DNA from 3 places in the Streptosporangium sp. NPDC002524 genome. Region 3 is predicted to be linked to each of the others. Evidence: riboswitches for the same ligand, from Rfam matches in the RefSeq annotation. Region 3 holds a riboswitch; each other region holds the start of a gene.
The links. A riboswitch is a leader RNA that binds a small molecule or an ion and turns the genes downstream of it on or off. The one in region 3 is predicted to bind cobalamin.
Positions count from the first base shown of each region.

Region 1: it holds a riboswitch for cobalamin, as region 3 does, so the genes downstream of both, cobN (cobaltochelatase subunit CobN) here and ABT053_RS06170 (CbtB domain-containing protein) in region 3, are expected to answer to the same signal.
Region 2: it holds a riboswitch for cobalamin, as region 3 does, so the genes downstream of both, ABT053_RS01755 (ribonucleoside-diphosphate reductase subunit alpha) here and ABT053_RS06170 (CbtB domain-containing protein) in region 3, are expected to answer to the same signal.

Region 1 covers NZ_JBEOWK010000035.1:38,970-44,412, forward strand. The annotation lists gene cobN (cobaltochelatase subunit CobN) at 1-3,310, opposite strand, end outside; cobalamin riboswitch at 3,447-3,619, opposite strand; gene ABT053_RS38750 (ferredoxin-like domain-containing protein) at 3,666-5,443, shown strand, end outside.
Region 2 covers NZ_JBEOWK010000001.1:426,212-431,654, reverse strand. The annotation lists gene glmS (glutamine--fructose-6-phosphate transaminase (isomerizing)) at 1-1,264, shown strand, start outside; gene ABT053_RS01760 (tripartite tricarboxylate transporter substrate-binding protein) at 1,603-2,538, shown strand; cobalamin riboswitch at 2,543-2,743, shown strand; gene ABT053_RS01755 (ribonucleoside-diphosphate reductase subunit alpha) at 2,860-5,307, shown strand; gene ABT053_RS01750 (ribonucleotide-diphosphate reductase subunit beta) at 5,353-5,443, shown strand, end outside.
Region 3 covers NZ_JBEOWK010000003.1:270,796-276,238, reverse strand. The annotation lists gene dop (depupylase/deamidase Dop) at 41-1,558, shown strand; adenosylcobalamin (AdoCbl) riboswitch at 1,846-1,979, shown strand; gene ABT053_RS06170 (CbtB domain-containing protein) at 1,997-2,191, shown strand; gene ABT053_RS06165 (CbtA family protein) at 2,199-2,942, shown strand; gene ABT053_RS06160 (histidine phosphatase family protein) at 2,939-3,502, shown strand; gene ABT053_RS06155 (VWA domain-containing protein) at 3,580-5,443, shown strand, end outside.

The sequences.
Region 1 (5,443 bases), on a different contig from region 3:
CGGCGATCCTGCGGTAGGCCGTCTCCATGTCCTGCCTGGCGGGGACGCCGTCGACGCCCCGGCCGTAGGCGAAGCCGCCCCAGACCGCGTACACCTCGGCCAGGTCGGCGTCGTCGCGCCAGTTGCGGCTGTCGATGAGCGGCAGCAGCCCGGCCCCGTACGCGCCCGGCCGGGAGCCGAAGATCCGCATGGTGGCCCTGCGCTCGTCGCCGTGGGCCGCCTGGTCGGCGAGCACGTGCGCCCGCACGTAGTTGAGCTCCTCGGGCTCCTCCAGCCCGGCCGCGAGCCGTACGGCGTCGTCCAGCATCGCCACGACGTGCGGGAAGGCGTCGCGGAAGAAGCCGCTGATCCTGACGGTGACGTCCACGCGCGGGCGGCCCAGCTCGGCGGCGGGGATGGGCTCCAGGCCGGTGACGCGGCGCGAGGCCTCGTCCCAGACCGGCCGCACGCCGAGCAGCGCCAGCACCTCGGCGACGTCGTCCCCCGCGGTACGCATGGCGCTGGTCCCCCAGACCGACAGGCCGACCGAGCGCGGCCAGTCACCGGTGTCGGCGCGGTAGCGTTCCAGCAGGGAGTCGGCCATCGCCTGGCCCGTCTCCCACGCCAGCCTGCTCGGCACGGCCTTGGGGTCGACCGAGTAGAAGTTGCGGCCGGTGGGGAGCACGTTGATCAGCCCGCGCAGCGGCGACCCGCTCGGCCCCGCCGGGACGTAACCGCCGTCGAGGGCGTGCAGGATCGCGTCGATCTCGTCGGTGGTACGCGCCAGCCGGGGCACGACCTCGACGGCGGCGAACCGCAGGATCCGCTCCACCGTCCCGAGATCCGCGCCGGGTGCGCCGGTCGATCCCCTCGCGTCGCCCGTGCCGGGGGCGCCTTCCGGATCGGCCGAAACGATCGTGCCGGGGGCGCCGCCCTCAGCCATCACGCCGGTCGCGCCTGCCACGTTGTCGGCCCCGCCGCCCTCAGCCGTCACGCCGGTCGAGCCGGTCGTGTCGTTCGAGCCGTTCGAGTCGGCCGGAGCGGCCAGGGCGGCCGGAGCGACCGGAGCGGCTGGGGAAGCCGCGTGGCCCAGGATCTCGGCGGTCACCTCGCCCGCCGCCGACGGGTCCCAGCCACGCCGCTCCATGGCCTCGACCAGGGCGCGGGCCAGGGTCTCGGCCTCGTCGACGCCGACCCGTCCCGCGCTGCCGTCCTCGGCCAGGCCGAGGGCCTCGCGCAGCCCGACGAGCGCCTCGCTGCCCGCCCACATCTGCCGGGCGCGCAGCATGGCCAGCACCAGGTCAACGCGCGGCTGCCCCTCGGGGGCGGCCCCCAGCACGTGCAGGCCGTCGCGGATCTGGACGTCCTTGACCTCGCACAGCCAGCCGTCGATGTGCAGCAGGAAGTCGTCGAACTCGGCGTCGTGCGGGCGGTCGGCGATGCCGAGGTCGTGGTCGAGCCTGGCGGCCTGGATGAGCGTCCAGATCTGGGCGCGGATCGCGGGCAGCTTGGCCGGGTCCATCGCCGCGATGGAGGCGTGCTCGTCGAGGAGCTGCTCCAGCCTGGCCATGTCCCCGTAGCTGTCGGCGCGGGCCATCGGGGGCACGAGGTGGTCGACCAGGGTGGCGTGCGCGCGACGCTTGGCCTGGGTCCCCTCACCGGGGTCGTTGACGAGGAACGGGTAGATCAGCGGCAGGTCGCCGAGCGCGGCGTCCGGGCCGCAGGAGGCCGACAAGCCCGCCGACTTGCCGGGCAGCCACTCCAGGTTGCCGTGCTTGCCCACGTGGACCATCGCGTGCGCGCCGAAGCCGTCGGCCAGCCAGCGGTAGGCGGCCAGGTAGTGGTGGCTGGGCGGCAGGTCGGGGTCGTGGTAGATCGCGATGGGGTTCTCGCCGAAACCGCGCGGCGGCTGCACCATGACCACCACGTTGCCCGAGCGCAGCGCGGCCAGCACGATCTCGCCCTCCGGGTCGCGCGACCTGTCCACGAACAGCTCGCCGGGCGCCGGGCCCCAGTGCTCCTCCATCCGGGCGCGCAGGTCCGAGGGGAGGGTGGCGTACCACTCGGCGTACCGGCCCGCCGCGATGCGCACCGGGTTCCCGGCGAGCTGCTCCTCGGTGAGCCAGTCCTGGTCCTGCCCGCCCGCGGCGATCAGCGCGTGGATGAGCGCGTCGCCGTCCTGCCCGGTCACCCCGGGCAGCTCGTCCTCGGCGCCGATGTCGTACCCGCGCTCGCGCAGCGCGGCCAGCAGCCGCACCAGGCTGGCCGGGGTGTCCAGGCCGACGGCGTTGCCGATGCGGGCATGCTTGGTGGGGTACGCCGACAGCATCAGCACCAGCCGCCGCTCGGCGGGCGGGATGTGCCGCAGCGCGGCGTGCCGCACCGCGATACCCGCCACCCGCGAGGCCCGCTCGGGGTCGGCCACGTAGACGGTCAGCCCGTCCTCGTCGATCTCCTTGAAGGAGAACGGCACCGTGATGATCCGCCCGTCGAACTCGGGGATCGCGACCTGGGTGGCGGCGTCCAGCGGGGACAGGCCGTCGTCGTTCTCCGCCCAGGAGGCCCGGCTGCTCGTCAGGCACAGGCCCTGCAGGATCGGCACGTCCAGCTCGGCGAGCGCGCCGACGTCCCAGGCCTCGTCGTCCCCGCCCGCCGACGCGGTCGCCGGACGGGTGCCGCCCGCGGCGAGCACGGTCACCACCAGGGCGTCCACCGTACGCAGGACCTCCACCAGGCCGGGCTCGGCGGTGCGCAGGGAGGCGCAGTACACCGGCAGCGCCCGCGCGCCCGCGTCCTCGATCGCCGAGCAGAGCGCCTCGACGAAGGCCGTGTTGCCGGCCACGTGGTGGGCCCGGTAGTAGAGCACCCCGACGACGGGCCCGTCGTGCCCGTCCTGGTCGCGCGCCTCGCGCTCCAGCGTGCCCCACGTGGGGGTGGGCTCGGGCGCGGCGAACCCGTGGCCGGTGAGCAGCAGCGTGTCGGACAGGAAGTGGTGCAGCTCGGTCAGGTTGGCCGGGCCGCCGTGGGCGAGGTACGCGTGCGCCTCGGCGCAGACCCCGCCGGGCACGGTGGACAGCTCCATCAGCTCGGCGTCGGGCGCCTGCTCGCCACCGAGCACGACGACGGGCCGGGGACCGGCGAGCAGGGCGTCCAGCCCCTCCTCCCAGGCGCGGCGCCCGCCCAGCAGGCGTACCACGACCAGGTCGGCGCCCTCCAGCAGCGGCGGGAGGTCGGCTGCGGAGAGCCTGGCGGGGTTGCCGAGCCGGTAGCCGGCGCCGCTCGCGCGGGCGCTCAGCAGGTCGGTGTCGGAGGTCGAGAGCAGGAGGATCACGCGCCACACTCCAGGAGAGGCAGGGCGGTACGGCCCAGGGATGCCACGACGTGGCGGGGGAACGGCGATGTCACGGTGTCGCGGGGGAACGGCGAAGAGCGCACGGAGCTTCCTCCCTCGGGGTCCTCGCCCCGGGTCGTCGTCGGCCGCGACGGCTGGAGTCTCCTGGCTCCCGGATCGGTGCTCACCCCGGCCTTCCCGCCCGTCGTCGGACAGTGGCCCGGGTGGGGTTCGCTCCCCGGTTACAGTGGCGGGACCGCGCCGGAATCACACCGGCTTCCTCCCTTTGCCGTCGCCACCGATGACACTACGGCAGTCCGGTTCGTTGCAAGAAACTGGCGTTAACATCCTTCGAGTGTCCATTGCCGACTTTTCCGGACGATCGCGACTCGACGCGTGCCCCGGGGCGCTCCAGGTCCATGCCGCCGCGGACGGCGGCCTGGCCCGCGTCCGCGTGCCCGGTGGCCGTCTCACCCCTTCCCAGCTGCGCGAACTCGCCGACGCCGCGTCGACGTACGGCAGCGGCGTCATCGAGCTGACCTCCCGCGCGAACGTCCAGGTACGCGGCCTCGGCCCGGCGGATCCGGACGGCGACGCGGGGGGCGGTACGGGGAACAACGCGGAAAATGGCGCGGAGAACGGGTTCGCCGCGCGGATGGCGAGGGCGGGTCTGCTGCCCTCGGCGACGCACGAGCGGATCCGCAACATCCTCGCCTCCCCGCTGACCGGACTGACCGGTCTGGACGGGCCGACCGGACTGACTGAGCCAACCTGGTCTGCCGGATATACCGGGTCTACCGGGTCTACCGGGCTGAGCGCACCGGCCGAACCGGCTGACCCGAACAGGGCGAACGGACCAAGCAGACCGAACGGACCGAACAGGCTGAGCGGATCGAGCGGGCCGAGTGGCGCGGATGCTCCGGACGGCACGAACGTCCCGGGGTATCCGGGCCACCCACGCCGTTCAGGTCATCCGGACGGCGGCGGGATCGTCGACGTCACACCGCTGATCGGCGAGCTGGACCGGCGGCTGTGCGCCCGCCCCGCCCTCGCCGCCCTGCCGGGGCGGTTCATGTTCGCCCTCGACGACGGCCGGGGGGACGTGGCCGGACTGGGCGCGGACGCCGGGATCCTGCCCACGGGGCCGGACGAGGCCGCGCTGATCCTCGCCGGGACCGACACCGGCCTGCGCGTCCCGCTGGACGGCGCCGTGACCGCCCTCCTCACCGCCGCCGAGGCGTTCCTCGACGAGCTGGCCGTCCGGGACGTCACCGCCTGGCGGATCGCCGAACTCCCCGACGGCCCCTCCCTGATCGCCGCCCGGGTGCGAACCGCCCTCGGGCTCCCCGGTACGACGCCCTTCGACCCGGTGAGGCCACGGGTCGTGGCCCTCGGACCGGTCGGCGTCATCGAGAGCACGGGCAGGGCCGGGGACGGGACAGGGGGTGAGACGGGTCCCGGAAACAGCACCGAGGGCGACGCCGGGGACGACATCGAGGACGGCATCAGAGACAGGCTTGGAGACGGGCTTGGAGACGGGCTTGGAGGCAGACCCGAAGACAGGCTCAAAGACGGGCACAAAGACGGGCTCGGCGGCGGGAGCGGGGACGAGAACGGCATCGGCATCGGAGGCGAGGGCGCGCGGGTCGCGCTCGGGGTGGCGATCCCGCTGGGGCGGCTCACCTCCGAGCAGGCACTGCTGCTCGCGGACGCCGCCTCGGGCGGGGAGATCCGGCTCACGCCGTGGCGCGGCGTGGTCCTGCCCGGCCTGGACCGTGCCGAGGTCGCGGGCACGGCCGCCCGCCTGCGGTCCGCCGGGCTGGTCGTCGACCCCGCCTCGCCGTGGATCGGTGTGACGGCCTGCACCGGCCGTCCCGGCTGCGCCAAATCCCTGGCCGACGTCCAGGCCGACGCGGCCACCAGCATCGGCATCGCCATGGCCCCGCCCTCCACAGCCGCCCCGCTCGGAGACGAGCCGTCCGGGAGCGAGTCGTCCGAGAGTGGGCCGTCTGAGAGTGGGCCGTCCGAGAGTGGGCCGTCCGTGGCCCCGCCGTCCGGGAGGGGGCCGGGCACCGATACGCTCCCCGTGCACTGGGCGGGGTGCGGCAGGCGCTGCGGCCGTCCGAGGGGGCG
Region 2 (5,443 bases), on a different contig from region 3:
GATGTTCGCCGCGTCCGACGTCGCCGCGCTGGTCCGCTACACCCGCCAGGTGGTGCACCTGGAGGACGGCGAGATCGCCGTGCTGCGGGCCGACGGGTTCAACACCTTCGCCAGCGACGCGCGGGAGACGGCGAAGGAGACGCTGACCGTCGACTGGGAGGCGGGGCACTACGACACCGGCGGCTACGAGCACTACCTGCTCAAGGAGATCTCCGAGCAGCCCGACACGGTGGCCAGGACGCTGCGCGGGCGGCTGGACGACCGTTTCCACATCGCCCACCTGGGCGGTCTCAACATGGACGCGCGGGAGACCCGCTCGTTCCGCCGGGTGAAGATCATCGGCTGCGGGTCCGCGTACTACTCGGGCCAGATCGGCGCGCAGCTCATCGAGGAGCTGGCGCGCATCCCGGCCGACGCGGAGCCGGCGAGCGAGTTCCGCTACCGCAGCCCGGTGGTGGAGGCCGACACCCTTTACGTGGCGATCAGCCAGTCGGGGGAGACCTACGACACCCTCGCCGCCGTGCAGGAGCTCAAGCGCAAGGGCGGCAGGGTGCTCGGCATCGTCAACACCGTGGGCAGCGCGATCGCCCGCGAGTGCGACGGCGGCGTCTACCTGCACGCGGGTCCCGAGGTCTCGGTGGCGAGCACCAAGGCGTTCACCTCGACCGCCGTGGCCTTCGCGCTGCTCGCGCTGCACCTGGGCCGGGTGCGTGACCTGTCTCCCGCCGACGGCCGCAGGATCTGCGACGGCCTGCGGAGGCTGCCGGACCAGATCAAGGAGATCCTGGCGCTGGAGCCGCAGCTCAAGGAGCTGGCCGGCAAGTACGCCGAGTCGCCGAGCATGATGTTCGTGGGCCGGGTCAGGGGCTATCCGGTGGCCCGCGAGGGCGCGCAGAAGCTCAAGGAGATCTCGTACGTGCACGCCGAGGCGTATCCGGCCAGCGAGCTCAAGCACGGGCCGCTGGCGCTGATCGGGCCGGACATGCCGACGGTGGCGATCGTCCCCGACGACGAGCTGCTGGACAAGAACCTCACCACGCTGGGCGAGATCCGCGCCAGGGGCGGCAGGGTGCTCATGGTGGGCCACCGTACGGCCGACCCCAAGCTGGCCGACGACTGCGTCGTGGTGCCCAAGAACGAGACCGAGCTGGACCCGATCCTGCTCTCGATCCCGCTCCAGCTCTTCGCCTACCACGCCGCCGTGGCGCTGGGCCGGGACGTCGACAAGCCGAGGAACCTGGCCAAGAGCGTCACGGTGGAGTGAACCCCGCTTCCTCTCGTGTCCCCGTCCCCGTCCCGTCCCCGTTCCCGTCTCCGGTCTGCCGGGGGCGGGGTACGCCTTCCGGGGCTCCTCTCCCGTGGAGACAGCCGCCCCCGATATCCGGATTTTTGGTGGTTTTTCCGGTGATCTGCGGCTGAGTGATGGACTGCCGGAAATTCCGGCATACCCCACTTCATCACGGAAAGTGATGGGTAGGTAACCTATGGAATAGGGGGTTCTTGGGGGAAGGGGCGCTTATGCGCCGTAGGGGGTTTTTCGCATTGGCGGCGGGGGCCGTGCTCGTCGCGGGGTGCGGCACGGACACCGGCCCCGATTCCGCGGTGAAGCGCCTGTTCCTCCTCGAATCGACCGCCGACGGCCACGGCTGGGACGGCATCGCGGGCAGGCTGGCGACCGTCCTGGTCCAGTCGGGGCTGGTGGGCACCGCGATGGCCGTCGAGCGGCAGGGGGCCCTGGGCTCCGCCCCGCGCGACGCGTTCGGCGTCTTCCGCGGCCCCTTCGCGCGCGAGGGCAGGCTGCTCGTCACCTCGATGCCGATGGTGGCCGCCGCGGAGATCGCCAACACCGCGGCCGTGGTGAACGCCGCCACCCCCATCGCCCGCCTGGCCGGAGACTGGGCGGTCCTGGTCGTCCCCTCCGGCTCCCCCCTGCGTACCTTCGAGGACTTCGTCACGCGGCTGCGGCACGACCCCGCGAAGCTGACGGTCGGCGGCCGGTCGGAGGGCGGCTCGGACCACGTGCTCTACGGCATGATCGGCAAGTGTCTCGGGGTGGACACCCGGCTGCTGGAGTACGCCGGATACCTCGCCCCCGAGGACGCCTCCGAGGCGCTCCACGTCGGCCGGGTGGCGGCCCTGCTGGGGTCGGCGCGCGCCCTGCGGCCCGAGATCGCCGCAGGCCGGCTGCGGCCCCTGGTGGTCTCCTCCGGTGGCCGGATCGACGGGATCGACGCCCCGACGCTCATGGAGGTCGACGTCCGGCTGGAGTACAGCGACTGGTGCGGCCTGCTGGGCCCCAAGGACATGAGCCCGGGGGACCGGGACGCCGCGATCGCCCTGTGTGACGGTATCGACGCCGCGCCGCGCTGGCGTGCCCTGTGCGCGTCCCACGGCTGGAGCCGGGTCTACCTCAGCGGCGACGAGTTCCGCCAGTGGCTCTCCACCGAGACGGCCCGCACGCGCGGCGTGCTGCACGAGCTCGGACTGTTGAAGTCCTCCGACACAACTTGTTGGGGTAGTTGCGTCAGACGCCCCTAGATGTAGGATCCTGCTCGTTGCTGGTTCGCCCCGCGAGGGGCGAGGCAAGAGGGAACCCGGTGAGATTCCGGGACTGCCCCGCAGCGGTGAACGGGAACGAAAGCCGTCATTGAGCACTGGGTGAGCCATGCCCGGGAAGCGACGGCCGGTAGGCGTGTGTGGTGCGCCCGTGAGTCCGAAGACCTGCCGGTGACGTGATTGTCCAGGGCCTCGTGGGAGGGCCCGCGGAACGAGGCGATCCGGCGTGCCCGGGATCGCTCGCGGACGCGTGCCCATCCGGCGGAGCCGTACGGGGAAGTCCGATCGAGCGAGGGGCACTACGTGACACAGGCATTGGCGGAGACCGCGACGGGTGGCGCGGCGGGGACCGCGACGGACGACGGCGACATCGGAGACGCGGAGAACGTCGCGGGTGCCGCGGGCACGGTGACGGCCGCGACGAGCGAGGGCGCCGTCGGGAACGCGGTGGCCGCGGCGGGCGGCGCCGGTGTCGGGGACGCGGTGGCCGTGACTGGCGGCGACGGTGTCGGGGGCGTGGCGACCTCGACGGGCGGCGACGGTGTCGGGGGCGTCGGGAGTTTGCTGGACGGGCGCAGGCTGGCGATCGACGAGGCCGCCGCACGGGTGATCACCGATCCCGCCAACTCCAGGGCCGCCGCCGCGATGCTGGCCGAGCTGATCGCCGACGAGGCCGCCGAGCACGGCGTCCGCGACTTCTCCGAGTCCGTCGCCGCGACCCACGAGGCGGGGCTGATCCAGGACGGGCTCGCGGAGTTCGTGGCCGCCCACGCCGGGGCGCTGGACGCGCTGGCCGATCCGGAGGCCGACGCCAGGTTCGAGTATTTCGGGCTGCGTACCGTCTACGACCGCTACCTGCTGCGCCACCCGCGGACCCGCAAGGTCCTGGAGCGCCCGCAGCACTTCTTCCTGCGGGTGGCCTGCGGCCTGTCCGAGACCGTCGAGGAGGCCGCCGAGCTGTACGCGCTCATGGCCACCCTGTCCTACCTGCCCAGCTCGCCCACGCTGTTCAACTCCGGCTCCCGCAGGCCCCAGCTCTCCTCGTGCTTCCTGCTCGACTCGCCCCGCGACGAGCTGGAGTCCATCTACGAGCGCTACGGGCAGGTCGCGCGGCTGTCGAAGTACGCGGGGGGCATCGGGATCTCCTGGACCAGGGTCCGCTCGCGGGGCTCGCTGATCCGGGGCACCAACGGCCACTCCAACGGCATCGTGCCCTGGCTGCGCACGCTCGACTCCAGCGTCGCCGCGGTCAATCAGGGAGGCCGCCGCAAGGGCGCGGCCTGCGTCTACCTGGAGCCCTGGCACGCCGACGTCGAGGAGTTCCTGGAGCTGCGCGACAACACCGGCGAGGAGGCCCGCCGCACGCACAACCTGAACCTGGCCAACTGGATCCCCGACGAGTTCATGCGCCGCGTCGAGGCCGACGGGGTCTGGTCGCTGTTCGACCCCAAGGACGTCCCGCACCTCACCGACCTGTACGGCGCCGCGTTCGACGACGCCTACCGGGCCGCCGAGGCCGAGGGCCGGTTCACCAGGCAGATCCCCGCCCGCACCCTGTACGGGCGGATGATGCGCACGCTCGCCCAGACCGGCAACGGCTGGATGACCTTCAAGGACGCGGCCAACCGGACCTCCAACCAGACGGCCAGGCCGGAGAACGTCATCCACCTGTCGAACCTCTGCACCGAGATCCTGGAGGTCACCGGCGACGCGGAGACCGCCGTCTGCAACCTCGGCTCGATCAACCTCGCCGCCCACCTGGCGGCGGAGGCCGGGGCGTCCGGAGAGGCCGGGGAGGCCGGGGACGGGATCGACTGGGCCCGGCTGCGCGCGACCGTCCGCACCGCCGTGCGGTTCCTCGACCGCACCATCGACCTGGGCTTCTACCCGACCCCCGAGGCGGAGGCGGCCAACCGGAGGTGGCGCCCGATCGGGCTCGGCGTGATGGGCCTGGCCGACGTGCTGTTCACGCTGCGGCTGCCGTTCGACTCGCCGCGCGCCCTGGAGCTGTCCACCCGGATCTCCGAGGAGATCGCGCTCGCCGCCTACCGGACCTCCTCAGACCTGGCCGTGGAGCGGGGCCGTCACCCCTCGTACGAGGAGACCAGGGCCGCGGGCGGGGTGCTGCACCCCGACCACTACGGGGCGGCGGGGTCGGCGGAGTGGGCGGAGCTCAGGGAGCGGATCGCCGGGACCGGGCTGCGCAACTCGCTGATGATCGCGATCGCGCCGACGGCGACGATCGCCTCCATCGCGGGCTGCTACGAGTGCATCGAGCCGCAGGTCTCCAACGTCTTCAAGCGCGAGACCCTCTCGGGGGAGTTCCTTCAGGTCAACCGCTATCTCGTCCGCGACCTCCAGGCACGTGGGCTGTGGACCCCGCCGATCCGCGACGCGATCAAGCGCGCCGACGGCTCCGTCCAGGACATCCCGGAGATCCCCGCCGACCTGAAGGAGCTCTACCGGACCGCCTGGGAGCTGCCGCAGAAGGCGCTGATCGACCTGGCCGCCGCGCGCACCCCGTACATCGACCAGTCGCAGTCGCTGAACCTCTTCATGGCCACGCCGACCATCGGCAAGCTCTCCTCGATGTACGCCTACGCGTGGAAGTCGGGTCTCAAGACCACCTACTACCTGCGCTCGCGCCCGGCCACCCGGATCGCGCAGGCCACCGTGGCGGCGCCGGTCGCCGATCCCGGGGCCGTGGCCTGCTCCCTGGAGAACCCCGAGTACTGCGACGCCTGCCAGTAGCCGTCGCCCCGGTTCCCTGAAAGCTTTCGGAAAGGCACTATCCCGATGTTGCTCGACCCCGGCATGGACCTCACCCTGCGGCCGATGCGCTATCCCGAGTTCTACGAGCGCTACCGGGCCGCGATCCGCAACACCT
Region 3 (5,443 bases):
ACCACGGAGAGAATCAGTCCCTGACGAACAGAGGGTGCGCATGACGGTACGGCGGGTGATGGGCATCGAGACCGAATACGGCATCTCCGTGCCCGGACAGCCGGGGGCCAACGCGATGGTGACCTCCTCTCAGGTCGTGAACGCCTATCTGGCGGCCTCGGCCGCCAGGGCGCGGCGCGCGCGATGGGACTTCGAGGAGGAGAACCCGCTGCGGGACGCACGGGGGTTCGACCTCGCGCGGGAGGTGGCCGACCAGAGCCAGCTGACCGACGAGGACCTCGGCCTGGCGAACGTGATCCTCACCAACGGGGCCAGGCTGTACGTCGACCACGCCCACCCCGAATACTCCACGCCCGAGTGCACCAATCCCCGGGCGGCGGTGATCTGGGACAAGGCGGGCGAGCGGGTGATGCACGACGCGGCGGTCCGCGCCTCGGCGATGCCGGCCAACGCCCCGATCCAGCTCTACAAGAACAACACCGACAACAAGGGCGCCTCCTACGGCTGCCATGAGAACTACCTCATGCGCCGGGCCACCTCGTTCGCCGACATCGTCAGGCACCTGACGCCGTTCTTCGTCTCCCGGCAGGTCGTCACCGGCGCGGGCAAGGTCGGCATCGGCCAGGACTCCCGGGGCGAGGGCTTCCAGATCAGCCAGCGGGCCGACTTCTTCGAGGTCGAGGTGGGCCTGGAGACGACGCTCAAGCGGCCGATCATCAACACCCGGGACGAGCCCCACGCCGACCCGGAGAAATACCGCCGCCTGCACGTCATCATCGGCGACGCCAACATGTCGGAGATCTCGACCTACCTGAAGCTGGGATCGACCGCGCTCGTCCTGGCCATGATCGAGGACAACTACTTCACCCGCGACCTCGCCGTGGACAACCCCGTCCAGGCCCTGCGCGCGGTCTCGCACGACCCCACGCTCAAGTACGAGATCTCCATGCGCGACGGCCGCAAGCTGACGGCGGTGCAGCTGCAGATGGAGTATCTGGAGCTCGCCCGCAAGTACGCCGAGGAGCGCAGCGCCAACGGCCTGGACGAGCCCACCAAGGACATCCTGGAGCGCTGGGAGTCGGTCCTCACCCGCCTGGCGGAGGACCCGATGCAGCTGTCCAGGGAGCTCGACTGGGTGGCCAAGCTGGAGCTCCTGGAGGGCTACCGCACGCGTGACGGCCTGCCCTGGTCGCACCCGCGCCTGCAGCTCGTCGATCTCCAGTACTCCGACATCCGGCCCGACCGGGGGCTCTACAACCGCCTGGTCGCCCGGGGCCGCATGCAGCGCCTGGTCACCGAGGAAGAGGTCCAGCGGGCCGTCGAGGTGCCGCCCAACGACACCCGGGCCTACTTCCGCGGCCGATGCCTGAGCCAGTACAGCGAGTCGGTGGCCGCGGCCTCCTGGGACTCGGTCATCTTCGACATCCCCGGCCGCGAGTCGCTGCAGCGCGTCCCCACCCTTGAGCCGCTGCGCGGCACCAAGGCCCACGTGGGGGAGCTGTTCGACCGCTGCCGTACCGCCGCGGAGCTGGTGACGGCGCTGACCGGCGAGCAGTGAGCCGCCGGGAGGTCCCGAGAGGCGCCTGAGGGGTCCTGAGAGGTCCTGAGAGGGGGGAGGCGGTCCGGCCCGGACCACCTCCCCCCTCGGCGTGCCCGGACCCTTCGCTGCCCTGACCCCTTTCCGGCTGGATCCCTTGCCGCCCGGACCTCTTGGTGTCCGGACGTCCGGACCCCTTGCGGGCCGGATCCCTTGGTGGCCGGGCCTCTTGCGGGCCGGATCCCTTGCGGGCCGGATCCCGGCAAACCGGACACCTGGATTGACGGGGGACGGAGAACCGGGATACGTTCCGGGTGTTTTGTGGCGGTGCGAGGGAAATCCGGTGAGATTCCGGTGCGGTCGCGCCACTGTAACCGGCTCCCCGGAGCCGGAAGCCAGGTCACACTCGGCCGCCACCGACCTACGAAAAGGGACGCGTAAATCCCGGAGGAGGTGGCCGTGAGCCAGATCTCGGCACCGCACGTTCAGCCCATCCCATGGCCCTCGCTCACCCGCTGGCTGCTCGCCGTACCGGTGCTGCTGCTCCTCGCCTACCTGGTCACCTTCGACCAGGGAGCGATCTCCCAGGCGGGAAACTACCTGCACGAACTCATGCACGACGGGCGTCACCTGCTCGGCGTACCGTGCCACTGAGCCACAGGTGATCACCAAACTCATCGTCCGGGGTCTCGTCGTCGGACTGCTCGCAGGGCTGCTCGCGGCCGTCTTCGCCTACACCGTCGGCGAACCGCGCATCGACCAGGCCATCGCGCTGGAGGAGGCGGCCGCCGCGGCCGCCGCCCCGGCCGGGACACACGACGACACCGGGACCGCCGCCCACTCCCACGACGAGGAGGAGGCGCTGGTCAGCAGGGACGGGCAGCGCTTCGGGCTCTTCCTCGCCCTCGGCCTGTACGGCCTGGCGATCGGGGGCCTGTTCTCCCTCGTCTACGCGGCCGTACGAGGCCGGGCGGGACCCCGCTCGGAACCGGTGCTCGCGGTCACGCTCGCCGCCGCCGCGTTCACCTCCGTCGTCCTCATCCCCTTCGTGAAGTATCCCGCCAACCCTCCGGCCGTCGGCGATCCGGAGACCATCAACCAGCGAACCGTGCTCTACCTGGTCGCGGTGGTCATCGGGATCCTCGCCGTCGCCGCGGCCGTCGCCGCCTACCGCTACGCCTCGCGGAGCGAACCGTGGGTGCGCTGGCTGTCGGCGGGCGCCACCTTCCTGGTCCCCGTCGTCGCGGCCTGGATCCTCCTGCCGGAGATCTCGGAGGTGCCCCAGGGCTTCCCCGCCGACCTCCTGTGGGACTTCAGGGTCGCCTCCATAGGGACCCAGGTGGTCTTCTGGGCCGGTGTCGGCGCGCTGTTCGCCTTCGCCGCCCGCAGGCGCGGCCCGGTGTGACGACCCCCTCGGGGGTCACCCGCCTGCTCCTGGTCTGCCACGCCTCCACCTCGGCGACGGTACGGGCCGCGTTCCCGGGTGACGAACCACTCGACGAACGCGGCCTGCGCCGGGCCGGGGAGATGGCGGGGGACCTCGGCCCGGGGCCCGCGGCCTGCCCTCCCGAGCTGCGCTGCGTCCAGACCGCGGCGGCGCTCGGCCTGCGGGCCGAGCACGACCCGCTGCTGGCCGACTGCGACTACGGCCGCTGGAGCGGGATGACCCTCGGCGAGGTCGAGGCCGCCGAACCCGAGGCGCTCGCCTCCTGGCTCGGCGACCCCGGCGCGGCGCCGCACGGCGGGGAGCCGGTCACCGCGCTCCTCGCCCGGGTGTCAGGCTGGCTCGCCGCCCGCGCCCCCGGCAGGGCCGTCGCGGTCACCCACCCGGCGGTCGTCCGCGCCGCGGTCGTCCACGCCCTCGGCGCCCCCGCCCAGTCCTTCTGGCGCGTCGACGTCGCGCCGCTGGCCCGCGTGACGCTCACCGGGCGCGGCGGGCGCTGGCGGCTCAGCTACCTCCCATGACGGTCAGAGCGCCCGGCGGCCCTTTGATCGCGACTGCTTTCGACTGATTTCGACGAGACGGACAGGAGATCCCGAAGGTGCCTGACTCCCGCTATCCCTTCACCGCGATCGTGGGGCTGGAGGACCTGAAACTCGCGCTGATCCTCAACGCGGTCTCCCCCCGCGTCGGGGGAGTGCTGGTCAGGGGGGAGAAGGGCACCGCCAAGTCCACGGTCGTGCGGGCGCTGGCCGCGCTCCTGCCGCCCGTCGAGGTGGTGACCGGCTGCCGCTTCTCCTGCGACCCGGCCGCCCCCGACCCCGGCTGCCCGGACGGCCCGCACGAGAGCCGTACACCCCCGGCCCCCCAGCCCGCCACCGTGCGGCCCGGCGAAGCCCGGCCAGACGGGACTCAGCCCGTCACCGTGCGGCCAGACGGAGCTGAGCCCGGTGAAACTCAGCCCGATGGGGCTCGGCTCGGAGAGGCTCGGCCCGGCGCGGCTCAGTCCGTCACCGGGCAGTCCGTCACCGAACGGGCCGCCACCGAACGGGCCGCCACCGGGCGGTCCGGCGGAGCGCGGGACGGCGCCGCGCGGCCCGCCCGGCTGGTCGAGTTGCCCGTCGGCGCCTCCGAGGACCGTCTCGTCGGCTCCCTCGACATCGAGCGCGCCCTCACCGAGGGCGTGAAATCCTTCGAACCCGGCCTCCTGGCGAGCGCCCACCGGGGCGTCCTGTACGTGGACGAGGTCAACCTCCTCCACGACCACCTGGTGGACCTGCTGCTCGACGCCGCCGCCCTCGGCACCTGCTACGTCGAGCGCGAGGGGGTGTCGGTACGGCACGCCGCCCGGTTCCTGCTGGTCGGGACGATGAACCCCGAGGAGGGGGAGCTGCGCCCGCAGCTGCTCGACCGCTTCGGGCTGACCGTGGAGGTCCGGGCCTCGCGGGAACCGTCCCAGCGGGTGGACGTGGTACGGCGCCGCCTGGCCTTCGAGGCCGACCCCGACGCCTTCGCCGCCGCCTGGTCGGACGAGGAGCGGGCGCTGGCCGCGCGCATCGCCGAGGCGCGTGCCCGGGTCCCCCAGGTCGTCCTGCCGGACGCGGCACTGCTCAGGATCGCCACCGTCTGCGCGGGCTTCGAGGTGGACGGGCTCCGGGCCGACCTGGTCACCGCCGGTGCGGCGATCGCGCACGCCGCCTGGCAGGGCCGCGTCACCGTCACCGCCGACGACGTACGGGAGGCGGCCAGGCTCGCGCTCCCGCACCGCCGCCGCCGCGACCCCTTCGACGCGCCGGGCCTGGACGAGTCCAAGCTCCAGGACCTCCTGGACCAGATCCCCGACGACCCCGAGGACCCCGACGACCCGGAAGGCCCGGAGGGCCCGGACGACTCCGGGGGCCCCGGGGGCACCGATCCGGACGGCGGCCCGGACGGACCGGCGCCCGACGACGGCCCCGAGGCCGGGGACGCCACCTCCGGCGACCTGGACGCCCCGGGCGCTCCCGGCGACGGGGACACCTCCCGGCCCGCGGCCCCGGACGTCCCGGACGGTCCCGACCCGGGGACGCGGAACCCCGCCTCCTCCGCCGCGGAGCCCGGTGAACCGCGTGAGACGACCGGGGGAGGACCGGCCCGCGAGCGGACCTTCGACGCCGAACCCGGGGGCAGGGCCAGGCTGTTCACCGTCCCCGGTGTCGGCGCGGGAGCCCCCGGGCGCCGGTCGCGCGCCAGGACGCCCCTGGGCCGTACCACCGGGGCCCGGGTCCCCGAGGGCCACCCCGGCTCCCTCCACCTGCGGGCCACCGTCGGCGCCGCCGCCCCGTACCAGGTGGCGCGGGGCAGGAGCGGGCCGGGACTGCTGCTGCGGCGCGGCGACCTCAGGGAGGCGGTCCGCGAGGGCCGCGAGGGCAACCTGGTGCTGTTCGTGGTGGACGCCAGCGGTTCCATGGCCGCCAGGCAGCGCA